DNA from 3 places in the Superficieibacter sp. BNK-5 genome. Region 1 is predicted to be linked to each of the others. Evidence: riboswitches for the same ligand, from Rfam matches in the RefSeq annotation. Region 1 holds a riboswitch; each other region holds the start of a gene.

Region 1 (9,940 bases):
GATCTATCGCGATATGCAAATGTTGCCTGAGTCAAAGCAAAATTTTACCCCGCTGGTGCAGGGGATAGCCCGCAGTAACGCGCTTGTAACCATTGAGCAGAATAATTTTATCGTTTATCAGAAAGAAGTGCCGCCGGGACCTTTTTCCATCGCCGATCTGCAACTGGCGGGCGGCGGCGCGGATCTGGATGTTACCGTTAAGGAAGCCGATGGATCAGTCACCCGTTATCTGGTGCCGTTTGCGGCGGTGCCAAATATGCTGCAACCCGGTGTAGCAAAATATGATGTAGTCGCTGGTCGCAGTGCGATTGAAGGTGCCAGTAACCAGGCTGATTTCGCTCAGCTCAGCTACCAGTATGGTGTGAATAACGTGCTGACGCTTTATGGCGGCACGATGCTGTCTGATGATTATTACGCGTTTACCCTGGGCACCGGCTGGAATACCCGCCTTGGGGCTATTTCTGTCGATGCTACGCGATCCCATAGTAAGCAGGATAATGGCGATGTTTTTGACGGTCAAAGTTATCAGATTGCCTATAACAAATATCTGACGCAAACCGCCACCCGTTTTGGCCTGGCGGCGTATCGCTACTCGTCACGGAATTATCGCACCTTTAACGATCATGTCTGGGCGAATAATAAACGTGAATACAAGCGGGATGAGAACGATATTTATGATATTGGCGATTACTACCAGAACGACTTCGGGCGTAAAAACAGCTTTTCCGCCAACGTGAGCCAGTCATTGCCGGAGGGCTGGGGATCGCTGGCCCTCAGCAGCCTGTGGCGCGACTACTGGGGACGTAGCGGCAGCAGTAAGGATTACCAGTTGAGCTATTCTAACCGCTGGCGGCAGGTCGGCTATACCGTTTCGGCGAGTCAGACCTATGACGACAATCACCGCGAAGATAAACGGTTTAACCTCTTTTTCTCGGTTCCGTTCGACTGGGGAGACGGTGTTATCACACCACGTCGCCATGTGAATTTATCAAACTCGACGCTGTTTGATGATAAGGGTTTTGCCTCGAACAATACCGGGCTGACCGGAATGCTGGGACAGCGCGATCAGTTTAATTATGGCGTCAACGTCAGCCATCAGCGGCAACGCAGTGAAACCACCGCCGGGACTAACCTGACGTGGAATACACCTTTCGCGACGCTCAACGGTAGTTACAGTCAGTCGTCCGAATACACGCAAAGCGGGGCCAGTCTCTCGGGCGGCGTAGTGGCCTGGTCTGGCGGCGTGAATCTGGCTAACCAACTCTCGGAGACCTTTGCGGTAATGCAGGCTCCGGGTCTGGAAGGGGCGTGGGTCAACGGGCAAAAATACCGCACGACCGATAAAAAAGGCACGGTGGTTTATGACAACCTGACGCCGTATCGGGAAAACCCTTTAATGCTTGATACCTCGCAGAGCGAAAGTGAGACGGAATTACGCGGCAACCGCAAAGTGGTGGCCCCTTACCGTGGGGCGGTCATGCAGGTGCAATTTGCCACCGACCGACGCAAGCCGTGGTTTATCAGAGCGCTGCGCAGGGATGGTTCACCGCTGGCTTTTGGTTACGAGGTGGAAGATGAACATGGTCACAACATCGGCGTCGTGGGTCAGGGAAGCCAGCTTTTTATTCGCACCAATGACGTGCCGCCGGTCATTTACGTGGCGACAGGACAACCACAGCAAAATAAATGCGCCATCACTTTCGACAATAAGATTGATGAAAGCCACGTGTATATCTGCCAGTAGGAGTTGAGGATAACCTAATGAAAAGAAAAATTATTCTGGCACTCGGGCTGTGGTGCTGCATGGGCTATTCCTGGGGCAGCTGTCAGCTAACCAGTGCCGCGTTGGATCATACCGGTACCATCACCCTGAATGAAATGTTCCCGGTCACCGGGCAGGAGACGCAGAGTGTGCCGGCCACCTTTTCCGGCATAAAGTGCAGCTCAGATAATGACGTTATTTCCTATATGTCGCTGGCGACCAGCAAACAAATTGGTCCATTCGGCAACGGAGAAATCCTGAAAATCACCGTCACGGTACCCCAGGCGTCTGAGAAAGTGGGGACAACGCAGATGACCGAAAAGGCCGTTAATTATACCGTTAAAATTGCCCATGATTCTTACGATCCGTCGGGCACTGGCGCGGCATTTGTCACCGTACCCGGCGTAATGGCGGCGAATACCGGGGGTAACTCGAATATTTTAATCAACCTGGCATTGGCGGCTTGTAAAGGCATCGGTTGGTCGGGTTGCGTTGACTACATAACCAAAACGCTTAAAGGCGATACCTACATAGAAAACCTTACCATCCACTATAACCCGAAGAAAACGACCTGTAAGGCAAAGGATTTAACCATGACGCTGCCGGGTATCGCGCTCTCAGAACTTCCCGCCTCGGGGAAAGCCACGGCCAGAAGCACGACAGGGAATATTGAACTGCAATGCGACAACCTGTTTGGCGCCAGTAAACAAACCTCGCGAAAAATGGCGGTTTATCTTTCCAGCAGCGATTTAGCCAGCGGAAGCAGTTCAATATTAAAAGGGGATGCAAATAATGGGGTGGGTTTTGTGCTGGAGCATAATAATAAAATCGTCAATATTTCTGCGGTAGAAGGTAACTCTGCCAGTGCGGATAATTTGTGGAGTATTAATAAGGCGGGTGCCATCAGCAATGCGCAGGTCACTATTCCGTTGACCGCCAGCTATTATGTTTATGATCGAAACAAAGTGAAACCCGGTGGGCTGAAGGCGACGGCATTAATTCATGTGAGATATGATTAAATCAGCATAAAACCGGGTGAACCGTATCCACCCGGTTTTATTGCCGCTATCCTCAGTGCTTCACCTGCGTGGCAAAATGATACACCCTCATGCCATTACTCTTCCGTCGCAGGCCGCGGCGCGGGCTGTTCCAGGATCATGGTCTGCGTCTGGCTCAGGGTAATCCCCTCATTACGCAGCATTTTCAAAATCTCGTACAGCAGGTCACTGCGGGTGGCGCTCACCATACGCGGGCTATTCACGTAACCAGTGACGCTTAATACGATCCCGGTCGGCCCCAGTTCTTTAAAGCTCACCGATGGCGACGGCGTCTCCAGCACTGACTCATGCAAGTTGTAGGCTTCCAGCAGTAAATTACGCACCTTCTCCGGATCGATATCCAGCGGGAAGGTGAGGGTGATGGTGGCGACGCCCTGCGCGTTCCCCATCGTGGCGTTACGCACGTTCTGGGAGATGAGCTGGGAGTTCGGCACAATCACCGTGGACTTATCGCCGAGCTGGATTTCCGTGGCGCGCACGTTTATCCGCCGGATATCGCCTTCCACCCCGCTGATACTGACCAGATCGCCCACTTTAACCGGGCGCTCCGTTAACAGGATCAGCCCGGAAATAAAGTTCTTCACAATTTCCTGGAGACCAAAACCGATCCCCACCGACAGGGCGCTGACAATCCACGCCAGCTTATTCCACTCAATGCCGAGCATCGAGAGCGTCAGCATAATAATCAGCACGTAACCTACGTTGGTAAACAGCGTCACCAGCGACGCGCGCATACCACGGTCCATCATGGTTTTAGGCAGGAAATCATTATCCAGCCAGCGGCGCGATGAGCGCAGCACGTACCAGCCAATCACCAGGCACAGCACGGCGTTAACCGCATGGGCCGGGATAATATTCATCCCCTCAAGCCCTTTGCCGCCCCAGATATCGGCAATTTTAGTCAGCAGCTCCAGCGGTGTGGTCGTGCCAAACGTGCCGTTGAGCAGGGCGACGGCAGCCATCAGCAACAGGCTGCTTTTGCCGAGGGCCGAGAACAGGGTGGAGGCCAGAGAGAGATGGCGATCGTTCAGGCTAAGCGTGCTTTTAAGGATTTTGCCGCTGTGCGTTGAGGGGGAAAACACGCTTTCGCACAGATCCACCACAAAATGAATCAGCAGATACAGCGAGCTGACCACCAGACCAATCCACAGCAGTTCGAAGGTGACAAAACGCGCCAGCGGAATATAGCCGATCAGCAGCGCCAGCAGGATCACAAAGGCGGTAAGGCTTATCAGCAGGTGAATCAGCCCCGCCAGGGTGGAGCGCGCTTCGGTTTGTTCTCCTTCGGCACGCATCGTCCGCCGCATCCGGTTAACCCGTATCGGGGCTACGAGGCAGTTAATCGCCACCAGCAGCGCCGACAGACCATTGCCAAACAGCGTAGCATCAATGCTGGCACCGATCAGACCGTTGAGCTGTTCGACAATGCCAAAAATGAAGATAAAGGTTGCCAGCAGAACGGGGAACGAGGCCAGCGTTTTGGCAAGCGGATCGGCAATGCCCGGCAGACGCCAGGAGGGGTGACGATTTGACAGCAGCGCGATCCCCAGTCCGGCGATCACTGCCGAAAAATAGGTAAGGCCAATCATCAGCTCGGCAAACTCATTCACCGGCTGCGTGGTATCCGGCAGGCGGGTGAAGATATAACACAGCAACTGCATGCTGATCCCAAGGGTCAGCGTGGTACTTAAGGTCGTAAATAAGGCGAGGAAACTGCGGCGAAAACGCCCCTGTGGCAGCCAGCGCGGCAGGATCCAGTTAATCGGCCTGTCCAGCACGCGGCGGCCAGCCAGACCAATCGCCAGCGCCAGCAGCAGTAAAAAGCCGCTGCCGATGCGCCATTCATCATCCCATGCCTGACTCCATGCGCTATCCACCTGCGCACCGAACTCATCGAACCGCGCAGCGTCCTTTTCACTCGGGCTGGTGAGCGGCGTCCAGAATTTTGCGCCAAGAATACTGCCGGTGTTGAGGGCTATCTGCGTTTTCAGCGCATCGCGCCGCATCCCGGAAATTTGCGTCGAAAGATTTTGCGCGCCCACACCAATCGCTTTGGTTTGCTCAATCTGAGTGGTGAGCTGCGTTTTGTTGTTATTCAGTTTATTACGCTGGCTAATTACCTGCTGCGTTTCAGTCAGCGTGCCGGGAGCGGGTGCCGGACCTAACACGTCTAACTGTCCCTGGATCTGCGCCAGTTGAGGCGCCAGCGCGACGGCCAGTTTCTCTGCATCTGCGGCCAGTTTTTGCGCATCGTCATTCAGCGCGGTGAACTGCTTATCCGCTTTTGCCGTTGCCACCCGCTGCTTAAGCGAATCCAGCCGTTTTTGCAGCGCGGGCAGCGCCGTACTGGCGTTAACTTTCACCGGCTGCGGCTGCTCAACGTCGTTTTGACCCGTCGCCTCATCGGCCCAGGAGAAACACGGCATCATCAGACAGGACAACAGCGCCAACAGCAGCGGCACGCGAAATAGTTTTTGCATAGAAGGATCGTTCCACGAAATCGAAAGTAACAGGGCTTGAGCGCCTCGTGTAGAATACCTGTTATTCGCGATATGAATAGTACCGTTTGTCCGACTTCTGCATCATCGCCAGAGAAACCGCCCGCCCAATCCGCTTGTTTTTTAATCATTCTGGCGTATCCGTGCTTCCCGCAGGCAAAGTAATAATAATAAATGCAGGCGTGGCATGAATGATTTAGATGTTAATTATTATTTAAATATATAACAAGGTTGCGATATTGATATTAATCAATGAAACATATTATTAACATTGAGTTCCGATTTAAGATATGAGAATTTTATTGCAACCCATTTTTTACATTTTAAATCGTAATTATCACCCAATAACTATTACTGAGGTTAGTATTGGGAGGAGGAGATATGAATAATATTTTGATGATGGTTAAGCTCCGCGAGCTAATGGTTATCTTTATACACCGGCGTTCAATTCCGGAAAAGGCAGCGGATGCGTTGCGTTATTGTCAGGAATATATTCCTGCAAATAATGTATCCATTGGCGTTTACGGAGAATACCATGACATTATTGAGCAACTGCAATTTTTAGCGGATGAAGAAAACCATACCGCGCCGGATGATTTATTATCGTATGGCGGTGAAGTGATGATAAGTATTCTTATGCTGTATGAAAGACTCGGAGCCGCTATTGCGATTGAAGATTATGTTCAGCAGTCCAATCGCCTTAAATATCAGTAAATCCCGGACGCTGGCAGCGGCTGCCAGCGTCTCATGTAGCCGGACACAAAAGAGAGCAGGCGCACCGCATTTGCCGTTTACAAGCCTTTCCGCTGGCATTACTATCCCGGTCTGGGATTAGTGACCATCATTAATCGCACGTTTTGAATTTTCATGACTCGGGGTGCCCTTCCTGGTGAAGGCTGAGAAATACCCGTACCACCTGATCTGGATAATGCCAGCGTAGGGAAGTCTGACTCCTGTAAAGAAGTCCCTTCTTCACCGTCTGGCAGGAGCATAATTATGCAACCTGACCTGCACAGCCGCACGGCTACCGCCCACGCGTTACACCACTTTCGAACCCGTTCTCCGCTGGTTCATTGTATGACCAATGACGTTGTTCAAACTTTTACCGCTAATGTCCTGCTGGCGCTCGGTGCATCGCCAGCGATGGTCATTGACGCGCAGGAAGCCGCGCAGTTTGCGGCCATCGCTGACGCGCTGTTAATTAACGTCGGCACGCTGACCGAAGAGCGTGCGCAGGCGATGCGACTGGCGGTCCTCAGCGCCAGTGCGGCGCAAAAACCCTGGACGCTCGACCCGGTTGCCGTGGGCGGACTCACATTACGTAGCCGCTTTTGCCAGGAACTTTTAGCGCTGCGGCCTGCCGCAATACGCGGTAATGCCTCGGAGATCCTCGCGCTGGCGGGCATGAGCGCAGGCGGACGCGGCGTGGACACCACCGACACTGCCGCCGCCGCGTTGCCTGCCGCGCACACGCTTGCCAGAGAGGCCTCGACCATTGTGGCGGTCACCGGGGAAGTGGATTATGTCACCGACGGCAGCCGCACGCTGGCCATCGCCGGAGGCGATGCGCTCATGACGCGCGTGGTGGGCACCGGCTGCGCACTTTCAGCCGTGGTGGCCGCCAGTTGCGCTTTGCCCGGCGACAGGCTGGAAAACGTGGCTTCTGCCTGCGCTCTCATTAAGCAGGCCGGGATGACCGCCGCACAGCAAAGCGCCGGACCCGGCAGCTTTATCCCTGCCTTTCTCGACGCCCTGTGGACGCTGGACGCGGAGGTGCAGGCATGAAACGGATTAACGCACTCACCATCGCCGGCACCGATCCGAGCGGCGGCGCAGGCATTCAGGCAGATCTGAAAACCTTCTCCGCCCTTGGCGCATATGGTTGCTCGGTGATCACCGCGCTGGTCGCGCAAAATACCTGCGGCGTGCAGTCGGTTTATCGTATTGAGCCGGAGTTTGTTGCCGCACAGCTTGATTCGGTTTTCAGCGATGTCCGCATTGATACCACCAAAATCGGCATGCTGGCCGAGACGGATATCGTTGAGGCGGTGGCTGAGCGTCTGCAACGTTATCAGGTGCAGAGCGTGGTGCTGGACACGGTGATGCTGGCGAAAAGCGGCGATCCGCTATTGTCTACCGCCGCTGTTGACACCCTGCGCAGGCGCTTACTGCCCCACGTCTCTATTATTACCCCGAACCTGCCGGAAGCCGCCGCGCTGCTTGATGCACCCCACGCCCGCAATGAACGTGAAATGCTGGAGCAGGGGCGTGCGTTGCTGGCTACGGGCTGCGGCGCGGTGCTGATGAAGGGCGGTCATCTGGACGATGCCGACAGTCCGGACTGGCTGTTTACCCGCGACGGCGAGCAGCGCTTCAATGCGCCACGCATCGTGACCAAAAACACCCACGGAACAGGGTGCACGCTCTCGGCGGCGCTGGCCGCGCTGCGCCCGCGTCACAGCAACTGGGCGGATACGGTGAAGTACGCTAAGGAATGGCTCTCCGCCGCCCTGGCGCAGGCCGACTCGCTGGAGGTGGGGAAGGGTATTGGTCCGGTACATCATTTTCACGCGTGGTGGTAAAAGGAGTATACTTTCACCAGACCCGAAGCCTGGAAAAGATAAATGGAACAAGCGCATACCCGGCTTATTGCCCAGCTTAATGAGCGCATCGCCGCCGCAGATCATACCCCGCTGTACCTGAAGTTCGCTGAAACAGTCAAAAACGCGGTACGCAGCGGCGTGCTTGAACACGGTAATATTTTGCCCGGCGAACGGGATCTCAGTCAGCTCACTGGGGTGTCGCGGATTACCGTGCGCAAAGCGATGCAGACGCTGGAAGAAGAGGGCGTGGTAACACGCGCCCGTGGCTACGGGACGCAAATCAATAATATCTTTGAGTATTCACTGAAAGAGGCGCGGGGCTTCTCTCAGCAGGTGGTGTTGCGCGGTAAGAAGCCGGATACGCTGTGGGTGAACAAGCGGATCGTCAAATGTCCGGAAGAGGTCGCGCAACAACTGGCGATTGCCGCGCAAAGCGACGTTTTTTTGCTGAAGCGTATTCGCTATGTTGATGAAGAGGCGGTCTCTATCGAAGAATCCTGGGTGCCCGCACAACTGATCCACGATGTTGATGCCATCGGCGTGTCGCTGTATGACTACTTTCGCAGCCAGCACATTTTCCCGCAGCGCACCCGCTCGCGGGTCAGTGCCCGGATGCCGGACGCGGAATTTCAGTCGCACATCCAGATGGAAAGCAAAGTGCCGGTGCTGGTGATAAAGCAAGTGGCGCTCGATCAACAACAACGGCCCATTGAGTACAGCATCAGCTACTGCCGCAGCGATCTATACGTTTTTGTCTGCGAGGAGTAATTCCTCACGCGTGGGCGCGCAGTCGCCGCCCCGGTGTCCGACGACCCACGCCGCCACCGCGTTGCCGAGCATGACGGCATCCGCCAGCGACCAGCCGCAGGCCAGTCCGGCCAGCGTTCCGCCCGCATGGCTGTCGCCCGCGCCGATGGTATCGACGACCACTGTCGGAAACGCGGCGACGTTTCCCTGACCTTCGTGACTGAAATACCAGGCCCCTTCTTTATCGTGACGCACAATCAGCGGCGCGTTAAATTTCTCCAGCCAGGCTGCGCCAAACGCCGCCGTCTCGCGGCGGAAGTTAAAGGCGTCTGCCGCGATTTCCGCCTCCTGACGATTCACCGAGACCAACGGCTTGCAGGCCATGATCCGCGCCATCAGCGGGGCGGGAATATCGGCAATGCGCGGACCAAAGTCGATAAACGGTGTTACCTCCTGCAATCCCTCCAGCCAGCTTACCAGCAGCTCACCGCAGGAGGAGGCCAGCTGGTAGCCGGAAAGCGACACCAGGCTGCCGGGTTCAACGTGAAGTTTTTCCAGCCACCCGGCGTTCCACGCGTTTTCCACGCCGCTGAACGACATAAAGGTGCGTTCGCCGTCCGGCTCGACCAGCGCCAGACACCAGCCGTTATCGCCGCTGGCATTGTCGATCAGGCTCGTCAGTCCTTCCTTCGCCAGATTGTTGCGCACAATCTCCGCCCAGACGCCCTGGCCGAGCGGCAGCGCGTTGTTGGCCGCAACGCCAAGACGTTTCAGCGCCACGGCAATATTTAGCGCACAGCCGCCGATGTTGACGCTTTGCTGTTTCAGTTCGATATCACAGCCGCGCCAGGGCAGGGCGTAAGCGTCGGCGATCACGTCAATTACCGCTGCGCCGACCACCGTAACCGGACGACGCGCGTTCAGCGTCGGCAGTTTTTCCCGCAGCCACCCGGCATTCATGCTTCCTCCCGCTGCTGACGGTAGCGCGTTAGCGCGTCGGCATAGCGCCCGAAATCGAGTTGATTCACCGCGTCCAGCGCCTGTTTCAGCGCCGGATCAATCGCCTGCACGCCGTGTAGCGCCCCGCAAATCGCGGTGGCCATCGCGCCAATCGTGTCGGTGTCGCCGCCGAGATTGGCACAGAGAATGGCACAGCGATTAGGATCGGTCTGCGCAAGCTCGACCATCGCAATGGCGCAGGAAACGGATTCAAGCGTGCTGGTGCCCGCACCGACCTGCTGATACAGCGCTTCGCTGGCGGATTCAGGACCA
Region 2 (9,940 bases), 2.2 Mb from region 1:
CAGCTCACACAGCGTGTCGCGCACTATCCAGGTGAATATCAGCATGGTGAAACATACCACCATTAATCCATACAGCAGATTACGTTTCGGCATTCCGGCCTCCGTCGTTGCTTTCCAGCAGTTAAGAGGCTATTCTCATGTTGTCTAGGCATGAAAGTGGCCTCATTCGATTTATAGTCGGGTGGGGCTTTTCTCTGCATGCCGTTCAGCCAGCGCTTCAGGCATCCAGCCTCAAGCACCCGCCGCTGACTCTATTCCTGCCGGAGCCTGCTGTAACCCCTGCCGTGTCGTTTTCACGAGTTGCCTTCCAGAATTTATTTACGATGCGTAAATGAGCGCGATAGTCTGCCCTGCGGGAACAATATGTATGTTGGATGACACAATCAGGTAATAGCGTTCAGGAGAGAGAGGAACCGGCAGGCTGCGCGAGATGATACCGATTCTCGCGTGAAAACGGGTGCGTTGAGGATGCGTCAACTTCACGATCGGCGGGGATTGCTCCCCGCCTGAGCTCTTAACGTTTCACTTCACAGGCCAAAATCGCCGCGAACTCTGTATTTCCCCGCTTCAGGTGCAGCTCACATAGCGTGTCGCGCACCATCCAGGTAAATATCAGAACGGTGAAGCAAATCACCATTAATCCATACAGCAGATTACGTTTCGGCATTCCGGCCTCCGTCGTTGCTTTACAGCAGTTAAGAGGCTATTCTCATGTTGTTGATGCATGGAATTGGCCTCATTCGATTTATAGTCGGGTGGGGCTTTTCTCTGCATGCCATTCGGCCAGCGCCTAAGGCATACAGCCTCAAGCACCCGCCGCTGACTCTATTCCTGCCGGGGCCTGCTGTAACCCCTGCCGTGTCGTTTTTACGAGTTGCCTTCCAGAAAATATATCCGCCCTTTATCCCTCTTTCACCCGGCTGGTAATGCCTGTCGTGAGTAGCGAGATCGCCGCAATCGCCCAGTAGACCGCCGTATGACCAAAACTTTGCGCCAGCGCCCCCTGAATCATGCCCGCCAGGATCACGCCAGTCGAAATGCTGTTCGTAAAGAGCGTCGTTGCCGCTCCTGCCCGACCCGGCATCAAATCCTGAAACCACAGCATGCCAATACCCGCCACGATGCCGATAAAAACGGCGTTGAAAAGCTGCAAAAAGAGTAATGCCTCACGACTATGGAAGAAGAGCAATCCACTATAGAAGAGCACGCCAGCGGCGGTGGCGACGAGCATCATTTTGCGCTTGCCGAAGCGCTTAACGTAATAACCTGCAATAATCATCGCCGGGATCTCAAGACCAGCAGCGGTGCCCATCAATATACCCGCCAGCTTATCGGGCAGACCTAAATCCTGACTGATCCACAGTGGCATATCGATAATATACATGGTGTTACAGGTCCACATCAGCGTGGAGGCGATAAACAACATGCGGACGTTCTTATTCTGCCCGCCGCTGACCTGCGTTATCGCCACATCGGTGGGCTGTTCGATCCTTGCAACGGAAGGCAGCATTAGCGCGATCAGCGCCAGGCTGATGATAAAAATCCCGGCGGCGACAGTGAACATGGTAGTAAAGCCATAATTCAGCGCCAGCATAAAGGCCAGCGGCGGGCCGATGACCCATGCCAGCGAGAGTTGCGCACGCATAACCGAACTGAACATCACCACTTCGCGCGCCGAGTTATCAGCATATTCCCGTGCCAGCGCAAAAAGCTGCGGCATGGCCGTATTAGCCAGCGAGGCGAGCAACACGCCGCAGGTAATTAGCGTCAGGTAGTGGCGGTTAAAAGCGAATAGCAGCGCGTTGCCCACCGCCATCAGGCAGCAAAACATGATTAATTTACGCCTGTCGCCCCGGCTGTCGGAACGCTTTGCCAGCAGCAGACTGATCAGGATCCCGGCGATGGCGTTAACGGTATAAAATAGCCCAACCCAGAACGGTTCTGCCCCGACTTCACGGCTCAAAAACAGGCTCAGCGTGGGTGCCTGTAACGCTCCCGCGATGCCCATCATAAACGCTACGATCATAAATGCGGCATACACACCATTAAGCCGCCGTGCCATCGTCATTACCCAGAGCATGAGATATCCCTTACGCGCACAAGCAAAAATGAAAACGAAAAAAGCCAGCAGAAATAATCTGCTGGCGGGTGATATTACACCAATACTCAGTCACACATGATGTCTGCAAGTCAGCGATGCGTTCATCGTTCAGGCAATGTCGCCTCCTGAGGATGAGCAGAATCAGAGACAGGATTTGTAACGTCCCACTGCATCAGTTCTTCAAGCAACTTCAGTCGCTGCCGTGCGCTCTGACGGGCCAGCCAGGACACTCCCTGTGTTGCAATAAAATAGCGCAGGTAAAACTGACGGGTGAATGATCTCTGCATATTCCACCTCCTTGCTTCATCGCTGATGATTATTGGCTTAATATAGGGATAAATAAATTGCTGGGTTTTCATCAGGAGTTCCCCTTTTATGTCTTCTGGCCGTCTGCAACAACAATTCATCCGCCTGTGGCAATGCTGTGACGGGAAGTCGCAGGAGACCACGCTCAACGAGCTGGCGGAATTGCTGAACTGCTCTCGTCGTCATATGCGCACGCTGTTAAATACCATGCAGGCGCGCGGCTGGCTGACATGGGAGGCGGAAGCCGGGCGTGGTAAGCGCTCACGCCTGACGTTTCTCTACACCGGGCTGGCACTCCAGCAGCAGCGCGCGGAGGATTTGCTGGAACAGGATCGGATCGATCAGCTGGTGCAACTGGTGGGCGATAAAGCCACGGTGCGTCAGATGCTGGTCTCCCATTTAGGCCGCAGCTTTCGCCAGGGACGACATATTTTGCGTGTGCTGTATTACCGCCCGATGAAAAGCCTGCTGCCCGGTACCGCCCTGCGCCGCTCGGAAATCCATATGGCGAGGCAGATCTTTAATGCCCTGACCCGGGTAAATGAGGAAAATGGGGAACTGGAAGCCGATATTGCCCACCACTGGCAGCGCATTACGCCGCTGCACTGGCGCTTTTTTGTGCGCCCCGGGATCCATTTTCACCACGGCCGCGAGCTGGACATGGAGGATATTATTACCTCCCTGCAACGGATTAATCCTCTGCCCCTCTTTTCGCACATCGTCAACATCCATTCACCTACCGCCTGGACGTTAGATATACACCTCACTCAGCCCGATGACTGGCTGCCCTGGCTTCTGGGGCATACTTCCGCAATGATCCTGCCGCGGGAATGGGAAACGATGAGCAATTTCTCTAGCCTGCCTGTCGGTACCGGCCCGTATGCTGTCGGGCGTAACAACCAGAATCAGCTTAAGATCCACGCCTTCGACGACTATTTTGGTTTTCGAGCCCTCATTGATGAAGTTAACGTCTGGGTGCTACCGGAAATCGGCGAGGAGCCAAATGGCGGGCTGACGCTCCAGGGCACCACGCAGAGTGAAAAAGCGGTAGAAAGCCGTCTTGAGGAAGGGTGTTATTACCTGCTCTTTGATGCCCGCAGCCCGCGCGGCAGCAATCCGGCCGTGCGCCAGTGGCTGAGCTACCTTTTTCAGCCAGCAAATATGTTGTATCACGCGGGAGAACATTACCAGAGCACCTGGTTTCCGGCCTATGGTTTGCTGCCGCGCTGGCATCACTCGCAGAGCCGCGCCTGTGAAAAACCCGCCGGCCTGGAAACCGTCACCCTGACGTATTATCAGGATCACGTTGAACACCGGATGATGGGCGGCATTATGAAGGCCCTGCTGGCGGAGCATCAGGTAAAGCTGGAAATTCAGGAGCTGGAATATGAAGAGTGGCATCGCGGCGAGGCGGTCAGCGACGTCTGGTTAAACAGCGCTAACTTCACCCTCCCCCTCGATTTCTCCTTGTTTGCCTATCTCTATGACGTGCCGCTGATCCGCCACTGCATTCCGATTGACTGGGAGGAAGACGCCAGCCGCTGGCGGGCGGGCGAGTTAAATCCGGCCACCTGGAGCCAGCAGCTCCAGGTGAATCAAAATATTGTGCCGCTGATTCATCACTGGCTGGTACTACAAGGACAGCGCAGTATGCGCGGTCTGCGGATGAACACTCTCGGCTGGTTTGACTTTAAATCCGCCTGGTTTGCGCCGCCGGAGCCATAATGCTTTCAGAAAACTGACAAAATTATTACACTGTTAACGTGCTCAACGGGGTGCTGATGAAAGCTGAGAAAATACCCGTCGAACCTGATCCGGATAATGCCGGCGAAGGGATTTGAGGCTACCGCTCAAAATCCTTTGCCACCCATCTACTGAGGTGCAAAGTGTTAAAAAAATATCTGCCGCTGCTGGCGCTGGTCGCCGCGCCTGTCTTCGCCAAACCGGTACTCACCGTCTACACCTACGACTCGTTCTCCGCCGACTGGGGACCGGGGCCAGTGGTCAAAAAAGCCTTTGAAGCCGACTGCGGCTGCGAGCTGAAATTCGTGGCGCTGGAAGACGGCGTGTCGCTGCTCAACCGCCTGCGTATGGAGGGTAAAAACAGCAAAGCCGACGTGGTGCTGGGGCTGGACAACAACCTGCTGGAAGCCGCCACGCAAACTAAGCTGTTTGCGAAAAGCGACGTGCCGGCCAGTGCGGTTAAGGTGCCGGGCGGCTGGGACAACGATACCTTCGTGCCGTTCGACTACGGCTACTTCGCGTTTGTCTATGACAAAAACAAGCTGAAAAATCCGCCGAAAAGCCTGAAGGAGCTGGTGGAAAGCGACCAGAAATGGAAAGTGATTTATGAAGATCCACGCACCAGCACACCAGGTCTGGGCCTGCTGCTGTGGATGCAAAAAGTCTACGGTGATAAAACGCCGGAAGCCTGGCAGAAGCTGGCGGCAAAAACCGTTACCGTCACTAAAGGGTGGAGCGAAGCCTACGGGCTGTTCCTAAAAGGCGAAAGCGATCTGGTACTGAGCTACACCACCTCTCCGGCCTACCATATTATTGAAGAGAAAAAATCGCAGTACGCGGCCGCGGATTTTGCCGAAGGACACTATCTTCAGGTTGAAGTGGCGGCCCGCACGGCGGCCAGCAAGCAACCGGAACTGGCGAAGAAATTCCTTACCTTCATGGTTTCCCCGGCGTTCCAGAATGCCATTCCAACCGGCAACTGGATGTATCCGGTAACTGACGTGACGCTGCCGGCAGGTTTTGCCGATCTGGCAAAACCGAAAACCACGCTGCAGTTTTCCTCGCATGATGTCGCACAGCAACGCGCGCAGTGGATTAGCGAATGGCAACGCGCCGTCAGCCGTTAATTCCCGGCTGGCTGATACCAGGCCTCGCCGCCGCCACGCTCATGGTGGCGGTGGCGCTGGCCGCATTTCTGGCGCTATGGACCAGCGCGCCGCAGGCGGCATGGCGTACTCTGCTTGAGGACAGCTATCTATGGCATGTGGTGCGATTCTCCTTCTGGCAGGCGTTTTTGTCGGCGCTGCTGTCGGTAGGTCCGGCCATTTTTCTTGCCCGTTCCCTCTACCGCCGCCGCTTTCCCGGCAGGTTGATGCTGCTGCGCTTGTGCGCGATGACATTGATCCTGCCAGTACTGGTGGGCGTATTCGGCATTCTGAGCGTCTATGGACGTCAGGGGTGGCTGGCGTCGCTGGCGCAGCTCTGCGGCCTGGAATGGACCTTTTCCCCGTATGGTCTGCAGGGTATCCTGCTGGCGCATATCTTTTTTAATCTGCCGATGGCGACGCGCCTGCTGCTTCAGGTGCTGGAGCAGATCCCCGGTGAACAGCGGCAGCTGGCGGCGCAGCTGGGGATGCGCGGCTATGACTTCTTCCGCTTTGTGGAATGGCCGTGGCTGCGTCGGCAGATCCCGCCCGTCGCCGCGCTGATTTTTATGCTCTGCTTCGCCAGCTTCGCCACGGTACTGTCGCTCGGCGGCGGTCCGCAGGCGACAACGATTGAACTGGCAATCTACCAGGCGCTTAATTTTGATTACGATCCCGGCCGCGCGGCGATGCTGGCGCTAATCCAGATGATCTGCTGTCTCGGTCTGGTGCTCTTAAGCCAGCGCCTGAGCAAAGCGATTGCGGTGGGCAATACCCAGCTTAAGGGTTGGCGCGATCCGTACGACCGCCGCGTCAGCCGGATCGCCGATATACTGCTGATCGGCTGTGCTTTGCTGCTTCTGCTGCCGCCGCTGCTGGCGGTCATCATTGAAGGCATTAACCGCGATCTCCCCGAGGTTCTGCAACAGCCCGCCATGTGGCAGGCGCTGTGGACCTCGCTGCGTATCGCCCTCGCGGCAGGCACGCTGTGCATCGTGCTGACCATGATGCTGCTGTGGAGCAGCCGCGAACTTCGCGCCCGGGCACGTCCGCTGGCGGGTCAGGCGATGGAGCTTTCCGGTATGTTAATTCTCGCCATGCCGGGTATTGTGCTGGCGACGGGATTCTTTTTACTGCTCAATAACAGCGTGGGACTGCCGCAATCGGCGGATGGCATCGTAATTTTTACCAATGCGCTGATGGCGATCCCCTATGCGCTGAAGGTGCTGGAAAATCCGATGCGCGATCTCACCGCCCGCTATACGATGCTATGTCAGTCGCTGGGCATGGAAGGTTTTACCCGCCTGAAAGTGCTGGAACTGCGCGCGCTGAAGCGTCCGCTGGCGCAGGCGCTGGCGTTTGCCTGCGTGCTGTCGATTGGCGATTTTGGCGTCGTTGCCCTGTTCGGCAACGATGATTTCCGCACGCTGCCCTTTTATCTTTATCAGCAGATCGGATCTTATCGCAGCCAGGAGGGGGCGGTGACCGCTCTGCTGCTACTGCTGCTTTGTTTTGCGCTTTTTACCGTTATCGAAAAACTTCCGGGACGCCATGCTGAAACTTACTGATGTGATCTGGCTTTATCAGCATCTGCCGATGCGCTTTACCGTCTCCATTAAGCAAGGGGAACAGGTGGCAGTGCTGGGTCCCAGCGGCGCGGGGAAAAGTACGCTGCTCAATCTGATCGCCGGTTTTCTCAACCCGCAAAGCGGCACGATCCTGATTGAAAATAAGATCCATACCCACACGCCGCCCGCACGCCGCCCGGTGTCGATGCTGTTTCAGGAAAATAACCTTTTCAGCCACCTCACCGTGCGGCAGAACATCGGACTGGGGCTGCATCCGGGTCTGAAACTGAACGACGCGCAGCGGCAGAAACTGCAACTGATTGCCAGTCAAATGGGCATTGAATCGCTGCTGGACCGCCTGCCATCTGAACTCTCCGGCGGCCAGCGCCAGCGGGCCGCACTGGCGCGCTGCCTGGTGCGTGAGCAGCCGATATTGCTGCTGGATGAGCCGTTTTCTGCCCTCGATCCGGCGCTGCGTCAGGAGATGCTCAGCCTGGTCAACGATGTCTGTCGCCGCCAACACCTGACGCTATTGATGGTCTCACACAGCGTAGAGGATGCTGCGCGTATTGCCTCGCGCTCACTGGTGATCGCCGACGGCAGAATAGCGTGGGATGGCGCAACCGCTGAACTACTGAGCGGTCGCGCCAGCGCCTCGTCACTATTGGGGATTGCCGGACACCACTCTGACTAAAATATCAGCGTAGATCGGCATGGATGGATGACGGATCGCCGCTACCAGTGCCACGGCGGCGATACCGCTGACCAGCGGTGCCAGCCAGATCAGCCGCGCGCGCGGAAGGAGTTGCGAAAGGCGATCGCGGCCACTTTTCCCGCTGCGCCATAAGCGCCAGCACAGCCAGGCGGCAATCCATAGCAGTAGCGCCGCCGTCAGCAGCAGCCATTTAAACCCGCTGCTCTGCGCATCGGCAGGAATATCAATCGCCGCGCCGGCGAGAATACCTGGCAGGAAGTAAACCGGCGGCCAGAACAGGCAGCCAATAATATTCGGCACCACAAATTTAGTAATCGGCAGATCGAGCATTCCGGCGACCATCGGCACCAGGGGGCGCGTCGGCCCGACAAAGCGGCCGACCAAAATGGTAAACATGCTGTGCTGATGCAGCGCGTGCTCGGTTTTATCCAGCAGGGACTTATTCTTCTTCATAAACGACCAGCGGTGCAGCGGCTTTTTAAAGCGCCAGCCCAGCCAGAACGAAATCCAGTCGCCCAGCAAGCAACCGACAATCCCCGCCAGCCACGCCTGCCAGAAGTTAACCTCACCGCTGCCAATCAGCGCGCCCAAACCGGCCATCATCACCGTACCCGGCAGGATCAGTCCCACCAGCGCCAGCGATTCGAGAAAGGCGACCAGCGCGATAGCGATCAATGAATAACTGGCTGATTGAGTGACAAAATGTTCCAGCAATGCTTGCATAATGTGTCCGTCGGGGTTTTTGAAGCAGGGATTCTGCGCAGCGACGCCTGTGTCGTCAAGACATCAATTGTCTGAAGTGATTAACGGTTATGACAAGTACCCGGACACATCATTCACTTTTTATTCACAACCTGAGCGAAATTCGCTGGGGCTGGCCCCGGTACATTTTTTAAAAACGCGGGAAAAGTAGAGCTGATCCTCAAAGCCAATATTGCGCCCGACGCTGGCGATCGGCATCCGGGTGGTACTGAGAAGAAATTTGGCCTGGCTGATACGCTGATCCTCACGCCAGCTCAGCACGCTGACGCCAAGCTGCTGACGGAAAAGATGCGAGAGGCGGGAAGGCGAAAGGCAGACGTGCTGCGCGACGCTGGCGATATCAAAATGGCTGTCGGAGAGATGATCGCTGATGTACTGGCACGCTTCACGCACCCGGTGATCCAGCGGCGGGTGCAGAGACTCATTCACCGCTTCCAGACGCCGCAACAGCAATTGCTCCAGCAGATTAATCGCCAGCAACTCTGAATAGCGCCCGGCTCCCTGGCCGGCATCAATAATTTGCGCGAATAACTCGCGAAATATCGGTTCATGCGACGCGTCAGGACGGTGAAAACCGGTCTGAGCGAAGATGGTCGGCCACGCCAGCCACTCCTGCCAGTAGGCGCGGGGACGGAAATAAACCCACTGATGATACCACTCCTTCGCCTCCGGGTGACGACCGTAGTGGTGGATTTCGCCCGGCGGGAACAGCAGCATATCCCCCGGACGGCAGACAAAGCGCTGGCCGTGATTATCAATCACCCCTTCCCCACGCACGGTCAGATTGAGGATATATCCTTTCATTCCCAGTGGCCGGTCGATAAAAAAATCCAGATAACCGCCCGCCTCAATTGGCGTTAAACCTGCCACCAGATGAGCATTGAATGAATAGCCTGGCAATAAAGGATCGTTCTGCGTTTCAGCCATTACCACTACACTCCCGATAAAGTTTTAGAAACCAATTGTCCATATTACAATTTAAGGCGGTTAATGCAGGGCAACGTTAACAAAAATATCGAATTCAGCGCACCAACCCGCTCCGGAGAAGCACTTCCCCCGCTAACAGGCTACATAGCAGTTCCAAAGTAGTAACAAGAGTGTCTATAAAGAAGGTTGAAAAGTCCACATTGAATATTTGCACACCGTCACACTTTGCAACGCCATAGCGATTTTGTCCATAAGATTAGCGGTTCCGGCCTGACGCTTTTTTTCGCCAGTCTCTACTGTTTCACCATCACTGTTTTTCTGGATGGAGTTATACGATGGCGATTGCAATTGGCCTCGATTTTGGTAGTGATTCTGTACGCGCGCTGGCGGTAGATTGCGCCACCGGTAAAGAGATCGCCACCAGCGTGGAATGGTATCCGCGCTGGCAGGAGGGGCGTTATTGCGACGCCCCGAATAACCAGTTCCGTCATCATCCGCGCGATTATATTGAGTCGATGGAAGCCGCGGTCAAAAGCGTGCTGGCGGAGCTGAGCGATGCGCAGCGCCATGATGTCGTCGGCATTGGCGTCGATAGCACCGGTTCCACCCCTGCCCCCATTGATGCCGAGGGTCATGTACTGGCGCTCAGAGAGGAGTTCGCCGATAACCCGAA
Region 3 (9,940 bases), 1.4 Mb from region 1:
GTCTCTGCTGGCGGCGCAGGCCAGCATTAACTGGTTACGCAGCGTATTACCCCGCCAGGTCGAGGTGATCCCGGCGACGGATCTGGTGCTGGCACCGGAAATCGCCTGCGGAAATCTCATCCTGGTGTCAGTCAGTAGCTCCGGCAATACGCCAGAAACCGTTAAGGTCGTGGAGCGGCAACTGGCGGCGCATCCGGGCACGGCGCATATTGCTATTACCAATAACGCGCAAAGCCGTCTGGCACAGCTAGCCAGCGAGCACGTGAACGGACTGTTTGTCGCCGTGCCGGAAGGTACCTCCAATGGCAGCTTTGCCGCGACCTCCGAGTTTACCGTGCCCATGTGGTACATCATGCTGCTGCTGGCTCCGGAGCGTTGGCCGGAGCTGGAGCGTGTGCTGCCTGTACTTCAGCGTGGTGCAGCGTACTTCCTCGACAACTACGCCGCAGATATTGAGCAATGGGCCGCAGAACCACGTGACAATATGGTGGCCGTAGGCGCGCTCTCTCTGAAAGCCATCGCCTGCGAAACCAGTCTCAAACTGCTGGAGATGGGCAACGGGCGCATCATGACCGCCTGGCATTCGATGCTGGAATTCCGCCACGGGCCGAAGCTGACCGTCAATCGCGATGCGACCGTGGTGGGTTATATCGCTGCGCGTCCTGAGATCCGCCGCTATGATCTGGACATGATGAGCGAGCTAACCCGCGAGCGCAGCGCCGAGGCGCAGATTATCGGTATTGGTCATGAGGCGCTGCCTGACAACCATGACGTCTGCGATCGTTACTACCATTTTGCCAGTCCGGAACTGGCCCAGTTCCATGAGTCATTTTCCGCCATGCTCTACGTTCTGTTTGCTCAGCTGGCGGGTCTGTACCGGGCCATCGCACTCGGCGTCACCCCGGATAATCCTTCCCGCGACGGTAAAGTAGCGAAAGTCGCAAAAGTCACCGTCTACTGAGCGTGAGGCAGGGCGGTGAGAGGAAAGCATTCCGCCCTGGTCAGCTTCCTTTGCTGACGGAGAGAGCGTAAAGCGTCGGGAAATGGGTTTCCACTTCCCGACGCGCGCTTTGCGAGGCGTTACGGACGCTTTTTCATCTTCCGACACTGGCTTGCGTGATTATTGCGAGACGCGTCCCAGAAAGTTGTCCCAGTCCTTCCAGACCGGTTGCAGGCCACGTGCGGCGAGGGCATCGGCCACTTCCTGCGGGCGACGTCCGTCGTGCGGTGAAAACTGCTCCAGTTCAGGGTGGTCATCGGCATAGCCGCCGGGCTGCGTTTTGGAGAACGCGCTGACGTTATTAATCGCCAGCGGCACCACCCGATCGCGGAACCACGGCGATTCACGGGTTGACAGCGACAGCTCAATTTCCGGTGCCAGCAGGCGAAATGCGCAGATGGTTTGTACCAGTTGACGCTCATCCATAATTGAAGCAGGCTCAATGCCGCCAGCGCAGGGACGCAGACGCGGGAAGGAGATGGAAAAGCGGCTTTGCCAGTAGTGCTTTTGTAGCCACAGCAAATGTTCCGCTACCATAAAGCAATCCACACGCCAGCTGTCAGACAAGCCAATCAGCGCGCCAAGGCCGATCTTGTCGATCCCCGCCCGTCCGAGACGATCCGGCGTTTCCAGCCGCCAGAAGAAATCCTGCTTTTTGCCTTTCAGGTGGTGCCGGGCGTATTCGGCCTCATGGTACGTTTCCTGATAGACCATCACACCGTCCAGGCCAAGCGTTTTCAGTTCGGCATACTCTTCCTGCGCCAGCGGCTGTACTTCCATTTGCAGGGAGGCGAAACGATGGCGAATCGCAGGCAGATGACGGCGAAAGTAATCCATGCCGACTTTGCCCTGATGTTCGCCAGTGACCAGCAGCAAATGCTCAAATCCCATTTCCCGGATGGCATCGCATTCGCGGGCGATCTCCGCCTCATCCAGCGTTTTACGCTTGATACGGTTACTCATTGAGAAGCCGCAGTAAGTGCAGTCGTTGGCGCACAGGTTGGAGAGGTAGAGCGGGACATAAAAGCTGACCGTGTTGCCGAAGCGCTGGCGGGTCAGGCGCTGCGCCCGTTGCGCCAGCGGCTCCAGATAGTTACTGGCGGCAGGTGAGAGCAGGGCCATCATATCGTCGCGCGTCGGGTGCGTCGCGTTAAGCGCCCGCTCTACATCGGCAGGCGTTTTGGCATTGATGCGCAGGCGAAGGTCATCCCAGTCCAGCGTGCGCCAGTGGTCGGTAAAGGTTTTCATGCGCTGGCCTCCAGAAAGCCTGTCAGCGGGCTGGTGGCAACGGCCTGGCTGCTGCGCGCGCCCGGCACAGCCTGACGCGCCAGGATGCCTGCCTCGACAGCCAGACGGAACGCGTTCGCCATCATCACCGGATCGTCGGCCACTGCAATCGCCGTATTAACCAGTACGGCATCAGCGCCCATTTCCAGCGCCTGCGCCGCATGGCTGGGCGCGCCAATCCCGGCATCCACCACCACCGGCACCGTTGCCTGCTCGATAATAATCTCCAGCATGGAGCGGGTTTCCAGCCCCTGATTCGAGCCAATCGGCGCACCGAGCGGCATAACGGCGGCGCAGCCGATCTCTTCGAGACGCTTACACAGCACCGGATCGGCACCGCAGTAGGGCAGGACAACGAAGCCCTGTTTGACCAGCGCGTCGGCGGCCTTCAGGGTTTCAATCGGGTCCGGCAGCAGCCAGCGGGCGTCAGGATGGATTTCAAGCTTCAGCCAGCGAGTACCCAGCGCTTCGCGGGCCAGTTGCGCGGCGAATATCGCTTCTTCCGCCGTCTTCGCGCCGGAGGTATTGGGCAGCAGTGTGATACCCGCTTCCAGCAAGGGTGTCAGGATTGCATCGTTCTGCTGGCGTAAATCAACGCGCTTCATCGCCAGCGTCACCAGTTGGCTACCCGAGGCGCGAATGGCCTCCGTCATCAACTGTGAGGAGGCGAATTTACCGGTTCCGGTAAAAAGATGGGAATCGAACGTCTTATCAGCAATATGTAACATGTCAGCCTCCGGCGATAACCTGAAAAAGCAGGATCTGGTCGCCTTCCTGCACGATCTGTTGCTCCCACTGCTCACGCGGCAGGATCTGTTGATTGAGCGCCAGCGCCGCGCCCGGTTTACGCTGATGAAGCTCCTCGAGCAGGGCGGCGATGGTAAGATCGTCCGCGCACTGCATCGGTTCGTCGTTAAACAGGATCTGCATGACGACCTCCGCATACCGGGCAGCCGCTGGCGCGGCGCAGGGTCAGGCTGCGCCAACTGTTCGCCCTGGCATCAAAGAGCCGCAGTTCGCCATGTCGGCTATTGATGCCGCTGAGTAACTTAATGGCTTCCAGCGCCTGTAGCGACCCCATCACGCCCACCACCGGACCTACCACGCCCGCCGTGCGGCAGTTACGTTCAGGTTCCTGCTCATCCGGCCATAGACAGCGATAGCAGCCGTGGGGCCACGGCGGCGTCAGCACCATCAGTTGACCACCAAAGCCGACGGCGCTGGCGGTAATGAGCGGCGTGTTATTTTTAACGCAGGCCGCGTTGATGGCCTGACGGGTTGCCATATTATCCGTACAGTCGAGCACCACATCGGCCTGCGCTACCGCGTGGTTGAGCGCGTCACCGGTGAGCCGTTGTTCGAGAGCAACCAGTTCGATATCCGGATTAAGCCGCGACAGGCGCTGTTGGGTCACCTGCGCTTTCGGACGGGCGATATCGTCAGTAGTAAAGGCGATCTGGCGTTGCAGGTTACTCAGATGAACCTCGTCATCGTCCGCCAGTACCAGTGTGCCGATGCCTGCACCCGCCAGATAAAGCGCGGCAGGCGCGCCTAAGCCGCCAAGGCCGACGATCAGTACCCGACTGTCGAGCAATTTTTGCTGGCCCCCGATGGCGATATCCTCCAGCAAAATTTGCCGACTGTAGCGCATAAAATCACGATCATTCATCGCCTGCCCCCGCCAGTTTAAGTAACTGCGCCGTCGCCGCCCGCCAGTCCACCGCCTGGGTAATGGCGCTCACGACAGCAATACTGCCCACGCCCGTTGCCAGCACGTCCGGAGCGCGTTCAAGGCTGATGCCACCAATGGCGACGGTCGGATAATCCGCAAGCCGCTGAACATGGCGGGCAAGCTGGTCCAGCCCCTGCGGCGCAGACGGCATCTGTTTGGTTTGAGTGGGGAAAACATGGCCGAGAGCGATATAGGAGGGCCGTGCCGCCAGCGCGATATCGATTTCCATATTATCGTGGGTGGAGACGCCAAGACGTAACCCGGCAGTCTGAATGGCTTTCAGGTCGGTGGTTTCTAAATCCTCCTGACCCAGATGTACGCCGTAAGCGCTGTGTTTAATCGCCAGCCGCCAGTAATCGTTGATAAACAGCCGTGCATCGTAGCGACGTCCCAGTTCAATAGCCGCCACGACATCAGCTTCGACCTCTTCATCCTGTTTATCTTTAATACGCAGTTGTAGCGTGCGTACCCCGGCGTCCAGCAGGCGGGCGATCCACGCCACGCTATCGACGACCGGATACAGCCCCAGACGGAAGGGGACCGGGGGGAAATCAGGTTGATAACTCATACTTCCTCCTGGCGCAGGTAGATCTCGCCGCCTTTAGCCCGAAAGCTATTGGACATGTCCGCCATCCCGGACTCCACTTCCTGCTTCGCCGCGAAATCGCGCACTTCCTGGCTGATTTTCATCGAGCAAAATTTCGGCCCGCACATGGAGCAGAAGTGCGCCACTTTGCCGGATTCCTGCGGCAGGGTTTCATCGTGATACGCGCGGGCGGTGAACGGGTCTAGGGCCAGGTTAAACTGATCTTCCCAGCGGAATTCGAAGCGCGCTTTCGACATGGCGTTATCGCGAATTTGCGCGCCCGGATGGCCCTTCGCCAGGTCGGCGGCGTGAGCGGCGATTTTGTAGGTAATCAGCCCCTGTTTGACGTCTTCTTTATTCGGCAGGCCGAGGTGCTCTTTCGGCGTGACGTAGCAGAGCATCGCGCAACCAAACCAGCCGATCATTGCCGCACCGATGCCTGAAGTGAAGTGGTCGTAGCCCGGCGCGATATCGGTAGTCAACGGCCCCAGCGTATAGAACGGCGCTTCGTGGCAGTGCTCCAGTTCTTCGGTCATGTTGCGGCGGATCATTTGCATCGGCACGTGGCCGGGGCCTTCGATCATCACCTGTACGTCATATTCCCAGGCGATTTTGGTTAATTCACCCAGCGTATGCAGTTCGGCAAACTGGGCTTCGTCGTTGGCATCCTGAATCGAGCCGGGACGCAGGCCGTCACCGAGGGAGAGCGAGACGTCGTAGGCGGCGCAGATTTCGCAGATCTCACGGAAGCGTTCGTAGAGGAAGTTTTCTTTGTGATGGGAGAGGCACCATTTCGCCATAATCGAGCCGCCGCGCGAGACGATCCCCGTCAGACGTCTGGCGGTCATCGGCACGTAGCGCAGCAGCACGCCCGCGTGGATGGTAAAGTAGTCCACGCCCTGTTCCGCCTGTTCCAGCAGCGTATCGCGGAAGGCTTCCCAGGTCAGATCTTCAGCGATCCCATTCACTTTCTCCAGCGCCTGATAGATCGGCACCGTGCCGATGGGCACCGGGCTATTGCGCAGGATCCACTCGCGGGTTTCGTGAATGTAGCGTCCGGTGGAGAGATCCATCACCGTGTCCGCCCCCCAGCGGGTAGACCATACCAGCTTTTCTACCTCTTCTTCGATGGATGAGGTGACCGCCGAGTTGCCGATATTGGCGTTTACTTTGACCAGGAAGTTGCGGCCGATGATCATCGGTTCGGATTCAGGATGGTTAATATTGGCGGGAATAATGGCGCGCCCGGCGGCGACTTCATCGCGCACAAACTCCGGGGTAATATTTTCCGGCAGACGTGCGCCAAAACCCTGGCCCGGATGCTGCTGGCGCAGCACTTCACTACGGATACGCTCGCGGCCCATGTTTTCCCGGATGGCGATAAATTCCATCTCCGGCGTCACGATGCCATTACGCGCATAGTGCAACTGCGTCACGCGTTTACCGCTTTTCGCCCGCTTCGGCGTCAGCAGGCCGGTAAATCGCAGGTCGTCCAGGCCATCATCCGCCAGACGTTCTTTGGTATACGCTGAACTGCGCTCAGGCAACGCTTCGCTGTCGTTGCGCGCGTCAATCCACGGTTGACGAAGCTTCGCCAGACCCTGCTGGACGTTGATTTTGACCGCAGGATCGCCATACGGACCGGACGTGTCATACACCGGCACCGCTTCGTTATCTTCAAACTGCGGATTCTCTTTACTGCCACCGATAAGCGTCGGACTCAGTTGGATCTCACGCATCGGAATGCGGATACCCGGCCGTGAGCCGGTAATGTAGATACGTTTTGAGTTGGGGAAAGCGGTGCCTTCCAGCGTGTCGATAAAACGTTGTGCGTGCTCGCGTTGTTCGCGGCGGGTCATTTTAGGTTCAGACATAGCTCATTCCAAAAGTAAGGACGTGGCTTGTCAGACGACGGATGGAGTAATGGATGGACGTGCCCGTAACGGCAGGTCAAAAGCAGAATTACTCTTGTTCCCTTCGCAGGTATTAGCCTGATCAGGTTCCGCGGATCCCGAATTAACGGTCTCAGCCTGTGCTTTCACACATGGCACTCCGACAAGATGTAACCCCTCCGCAGAGGGGCAATGTGAATAAATTACGCGCTAATCGTTAAGAACTCAAGCCGGGCGCGCAACGTTAGCTTCGTCATTGGCGCTATCTTTGAGATTGTTTTCAAAAGCAAGCTGAATCAAATTGTCTTCCAGCGTAAAGCGTGCGGCCAGCGACTCGCCGATACCGGAAAGCGCCTGCTGGAATTCGAGATAATTATCATGGTCGATGGCATTTTCCAGGCTGGAATCGTAATAAGCCATAATATCCTGAGTATTGGCTTCCAGCAGCGGATAAAGTTTAGTCGCGGCGATAAGTGGACTTGCCCCTTCCATTTCGCTGGTAATGCGTTCATAAATACTGAAATGACCGGCAGAAAGGTACTCAACCAGGCTATGGCAAAAGTTATCAAGGGCTTTTTCGTCAAGCTGGGTGACTGATTCTTTACCCGGCTTGAGGCCAACAAGATTGTAGTAAGCCACCAGCAGCTGCTTGCGCACCTGTAGCCAGCGATCGACAAGCTCATTACTTCCTCCAACGCGCTCTGTCAGTCTTTCCAGGTGGTTTAGCATAAATGACCCCGTAAAATGTAGATTAGAAAAATTGTTCACTAAAAATGTAAAAATATTGTTATCAACATGCCAGTGAAACTAAGGTTGTGCAAGTGATTATGGTCCGTATTATTGAGAAGTCCGATCGCGGCTGGTGGATAGTCAGCCATGAACAAAAATTATGGCTGCCCGCTGGGGAATTACCACATGGCGAGGCGGTAAATTTTGATCTTGTGGGGCAGCGCGCACTCCACATCGGCGAATGGGAAGGCGAACCCGTCTGGTTAGTGCAGCAACAGCGTCACCGGGAGATGGGATCGGTGCGCCAGGTCATTACCCAGGATGCCGGATTATTCCAGCTTGCCGGGCGTGGCGTTCAGCTTGCCGAATTCTATCGCTCGCATAAATTCTGCGGTTACTGCGGCCATACTATGCATCCGAGCAAGACTGAATGGGCGATGCTCTGCAGCCACTGTCGCGAGCGTTACTACCCGCAAATTGCGCCGTGCATTATCGTCGCCATCCGCCGCGGCGACTCGATCTTGTTGGCACAACATACCCGCCATCGTAACGGTGTGTATACCGTGCTGGCAGGCTTCACTGAAGTCGGCGAGACCCTTGAGCAGACCGTGGCCCGTGAGGTAATGGAAGAGAGCGGCATTACGGTGAAAAATCTGCGCTATGTCACCTCCCAACCGTGGCCGTTCCCCCAGTCGCTGATGACCGCGTTTATGGCAGAGTACGACAGCGGCGAGATTGTCATCGACCCGAAAGAGCTGCTGGATGCAGGCTGGTATCGTTATGATAACCTGCCGCTGTTACCGGAAGCCGGCACCGTGGCACGACGCCTGATCGAAGATACGGTGGCATTGTGTCGGGCAGAGGACGCGTAATTTCCTATATACTGTCGGACATAACGTAAAAGGAAATCATGATGACCGAACTGAAGAACGATCGTTACCTGCGCGCGCTACAGCGTCAGCCTGTGGATGTCACCCCCGTCTGGATGATGAGACAGGCCGGGCGTTACTTGCCGGAATACAAAGCGACGCGCGCCCAGGCAGGCGATTTTATGTCGCTGTGTAAAAACGCCGAGCTGGCCTGTGAAGTCACGTTGCAGCCGCTGCGCCGCTATGCCCTGGACGCGGCGATCCTCTTTTCGGATATCCTGACCATTCCTGATGCGATGGGGCTGGGACTCTACTTTGAAGCCGGAGAAGGTCCGCGTTTTACCTCCCCGATTACCTGCAAAGCGGACGTCGATAAACTGCCGGTGCCCGATCCGGAACTGGAACTGGGCTATGTGATGAACGCCGTGCGCACCATTCGCCGCGAGCTGAAAGGCGAAGTCCCGTTAATTGGCTTCTCCGGCAGCCCGTGGACGCTGGCGACCTATATGGTGGAAGGCGGCAGCAGCAAAGCCTTTACCGTCATCAAAAAGATGATGTATGCCGAGCCGCAAACGCTGCATACGCTGCTGGATAAGCTGGCGAAAAGCGTCACGCTGTACCTGAACGCACAAATTCGCGCGGGCGCGCAGTCGATGATGATTTTTGATACCTGGGGCGGCGTGCTAACCGGGCGCGATTATCAGCAATTCTCGCTCTACTACATGCATAAAATCGTTGATGGCCTGCTGCGTGAAAACGACGGTCGTCGCGTGCCGGTGACGTTATTCACCAAGGGTGGCGGTCAGTGGCTGGAAGCTATCGCGGAGACTGGCTGCGACGCGCTGGGCCTTGACTGGACCACTGATATCGCCGACGCGCGTCGACGGGTGGGCGATAAAGTTGCGCTACAGGGTAATATGGACCCGTCAATGCTTTATGCCGCGCCTGAACGCATCGAAGAGGAAGTGGCGACTATACTTGCAGGTTTCGGCCAGGGTGAAGGCCACGTCTTCAATCTTGGTCACGGCATCCATCAGGATGTCCCACCGGAACATGCAGGCGTATTTGTCGAGGCGGTTCATCGTCTCTCTGCGCCTTACCATTTGTAAGGAGTCGTTATGGATCTTGCGTCGCTACGCGCTCAACAATTTGAACTGGCCTCGTCGGTGATCCGCGAGGATCGCCTGGACAGAGATCCGCCTCAGCTGATCGCCGGGGCGGATGTGGGATTCGAGCAGGGCGGCGAAGTAACGCGGGCAGCGATGGTGTTGTTGAAATATCCCTCGCTGGAACTGGTCGAGCACCAGATCGCGCGCATCCCTACCACCATGCCGTACATTCCCGGTTTTCTCTCATTTCGCGAGTATCCCGCGCTGATGGCGGCGTGGGAAATGCTGTCGCAGAAGCCCGATCTGCTGTTTGTCGACGGTCACGGCATCTCGCATCCGCGCCGTCTGGGCGTTGCCAGCCACTTTGGCCTGCTGGTGGATGTGCCGACGATTGGCGTGGCGAAAAAACGGCTGTGCGGCAAATTCGAGCCGCTCTCCGACGAGCCTGGTGCGCTGGCCCCGCTGATGGATAAAGGCGAGCAGCTCGCCTGGGTGTGGCGCAGTAAGGCACGCTGTAATCCGCTGTTTGTAGCCACCGGCCACCGGGTAAGCGCAGATACCGCCCTGGCGTGGGTACAGCGCTGTATGAAGGGCTACCGCCTGCCGGAGCCGACCCGTTGGGCAGATGCCGTCGCGTCACGGCGCACCGCCTTTGTGCGATGGCAGGAAATTAACGGCTGATTCAGGTAAACTGCGGCTAATTTCCGAATTTGAGATCTCATCATGCTACAAAACC

What was found. Region 1 has a riboswitch for thiamine pyrophosphate ahead of thiM (hydroxyethylthiazole kinase). Riboswitches for the same ligand answer to the same signal wherever they lie in the genome.
Region 2: another riboswitch for thiamine pyrophosphate. It lies ahead of thiB (thiamine ABC transporter substrate binding subunit); the one in region 1 lies ahead of thiM (hydroxyethylthiazole kinase).
Region 3: another riboswitch for thiamine pyrophosphate. It lies ahead of thiC (phosphomethylpyrimidine synthase ThiC); the one in region 1 lies ahead of thiM (hydroxyethylthiazole kinase).

Annotation. Positions count from the first base shown of each region.
Region 1 is NZ_CP179893.1:4,420,993-4,430,932, reverse strand. Features, by position in the region: gene ACMGGS_RS21260 (fimbrial biogenesis outer membrane usher protein) at 1-1,744, shown strand, start outside; gene ACMGGS_RS21255 (fimbrial protein) at 1,762-2,781, shown strand; gene ACMGGS_RS21250 (DUF3772 domain-containing protein) at 2,877-5,300, opposite strand; gene ACMGGS_RS21245 (hypothetical protein) at 5,700-6,032, shown strand; TPP riboswitch at 6,182-6,278, shown strand; gene thiM (hydroxyethylthiazole kinase) at 6,315-7,103, shown strand; gene thiD (bifunctional hydroxymethylpyrimidine kinase/phosphomethylpyrimidine kinase) at 7,100-7,900, shown strand; gene ACMGGS_RS21230 (GntR family transcriptional regulator) at 7,943-8,689, shown strand; gene ACMGGS_RS21225 (PfkB family carbohydrate kinase) at 8,663-9,628, opposite strand; gene ACMGGS_RS21220 (ADP-ribosylglycohydrolase family protein) at 9,625-9,940, opposite strand, start outside.
Region 2 is NZ_CP179893.1:2,260,531-2,270,470, reverse strand. Features, by position in the region: gene ACMGGS_RS10895 (Hok/Gef family protein) at 1-93, opposite strand, end outside; gene ACMGGS_RS10890 (Hok/Gef family protein) at 515-667, opposite strand; gene ACMGGS_RS10885 (sugar efflux transporter) at 902-2,080, opposite strand; gene sgrT (glucose uptake inhibitor SgrT) at 2,203-2,388, opposite strand; gene sgrR (HTH-type transcriptional regulator SgrR) at 2,477-4,132, shown strand; TPP riboswitch at 4,169-4,261, shown strand; gene thiB (thiamine ABC transporter substrate binding subunit) at 4,294-5,277, shown strand; gene thiP (thiamine/thiamine pyrophosphate ABC transporter permease ThiP) at 5,253-6,863, shown strand; gene thiQ (thiamine ABC transporter ATP-binding protein ThiQ) at 6,847-7,557, shown strand; gene ACMGGS_RS10855 (DedA family protein) at 7,525-8,301, opposite strand; gene araC (arabinose operon transcriptional regulator AraC) at 8,422-9,267, opposite strand; gene araB (ribulokinase) at 9,603-9,940, shown strand, end outside.
Region 3 is NZ_CP179893.1:975,491-985,430, reverse strand. Features, by position in the region: gene ACMGGS_RS04780 (SIS domain-containing protein) at 1-961, shown strand, start outside; gene thiH (2-iminoacetate synthase ThiH) at 1,121-2,248, opposite strand; gene thiG (thiazole synthase) at 2,245-3,015, opposite strand; gene thiS (sulfur carrier protein ThiS) at 3,017-3,217, opposite strand; gene ACMGGS_RS04760 (HesA/MoeB/ThiF family protein) at 3,201-3,956, opposite strand; gene thiE (thiamine phosphate synthase) at 3,949-4,587, opposite strand; gene thiC (phosphomethylpyrimidine synthase ThiC) at 4,584-6,479, opposite strand; TPP riboswitch at 6,561-6,670, opposite strand; gene rsd (sigma D regulator) at 6,723-7,226, opposite strand; gene nudC (NAD(+) diphosphatase) at 7,325-8,098, shown strand; gene hemE (uroporphyrinogen decarboxylase) at 8,140-9,204, shown strand; gene nfi (deoxyribonuclease V) at 9,214-9,885, shown strand; gene ACMGGS_RS04725 (YjaG family protein) at 9,928-9,940, shown strand, end outside.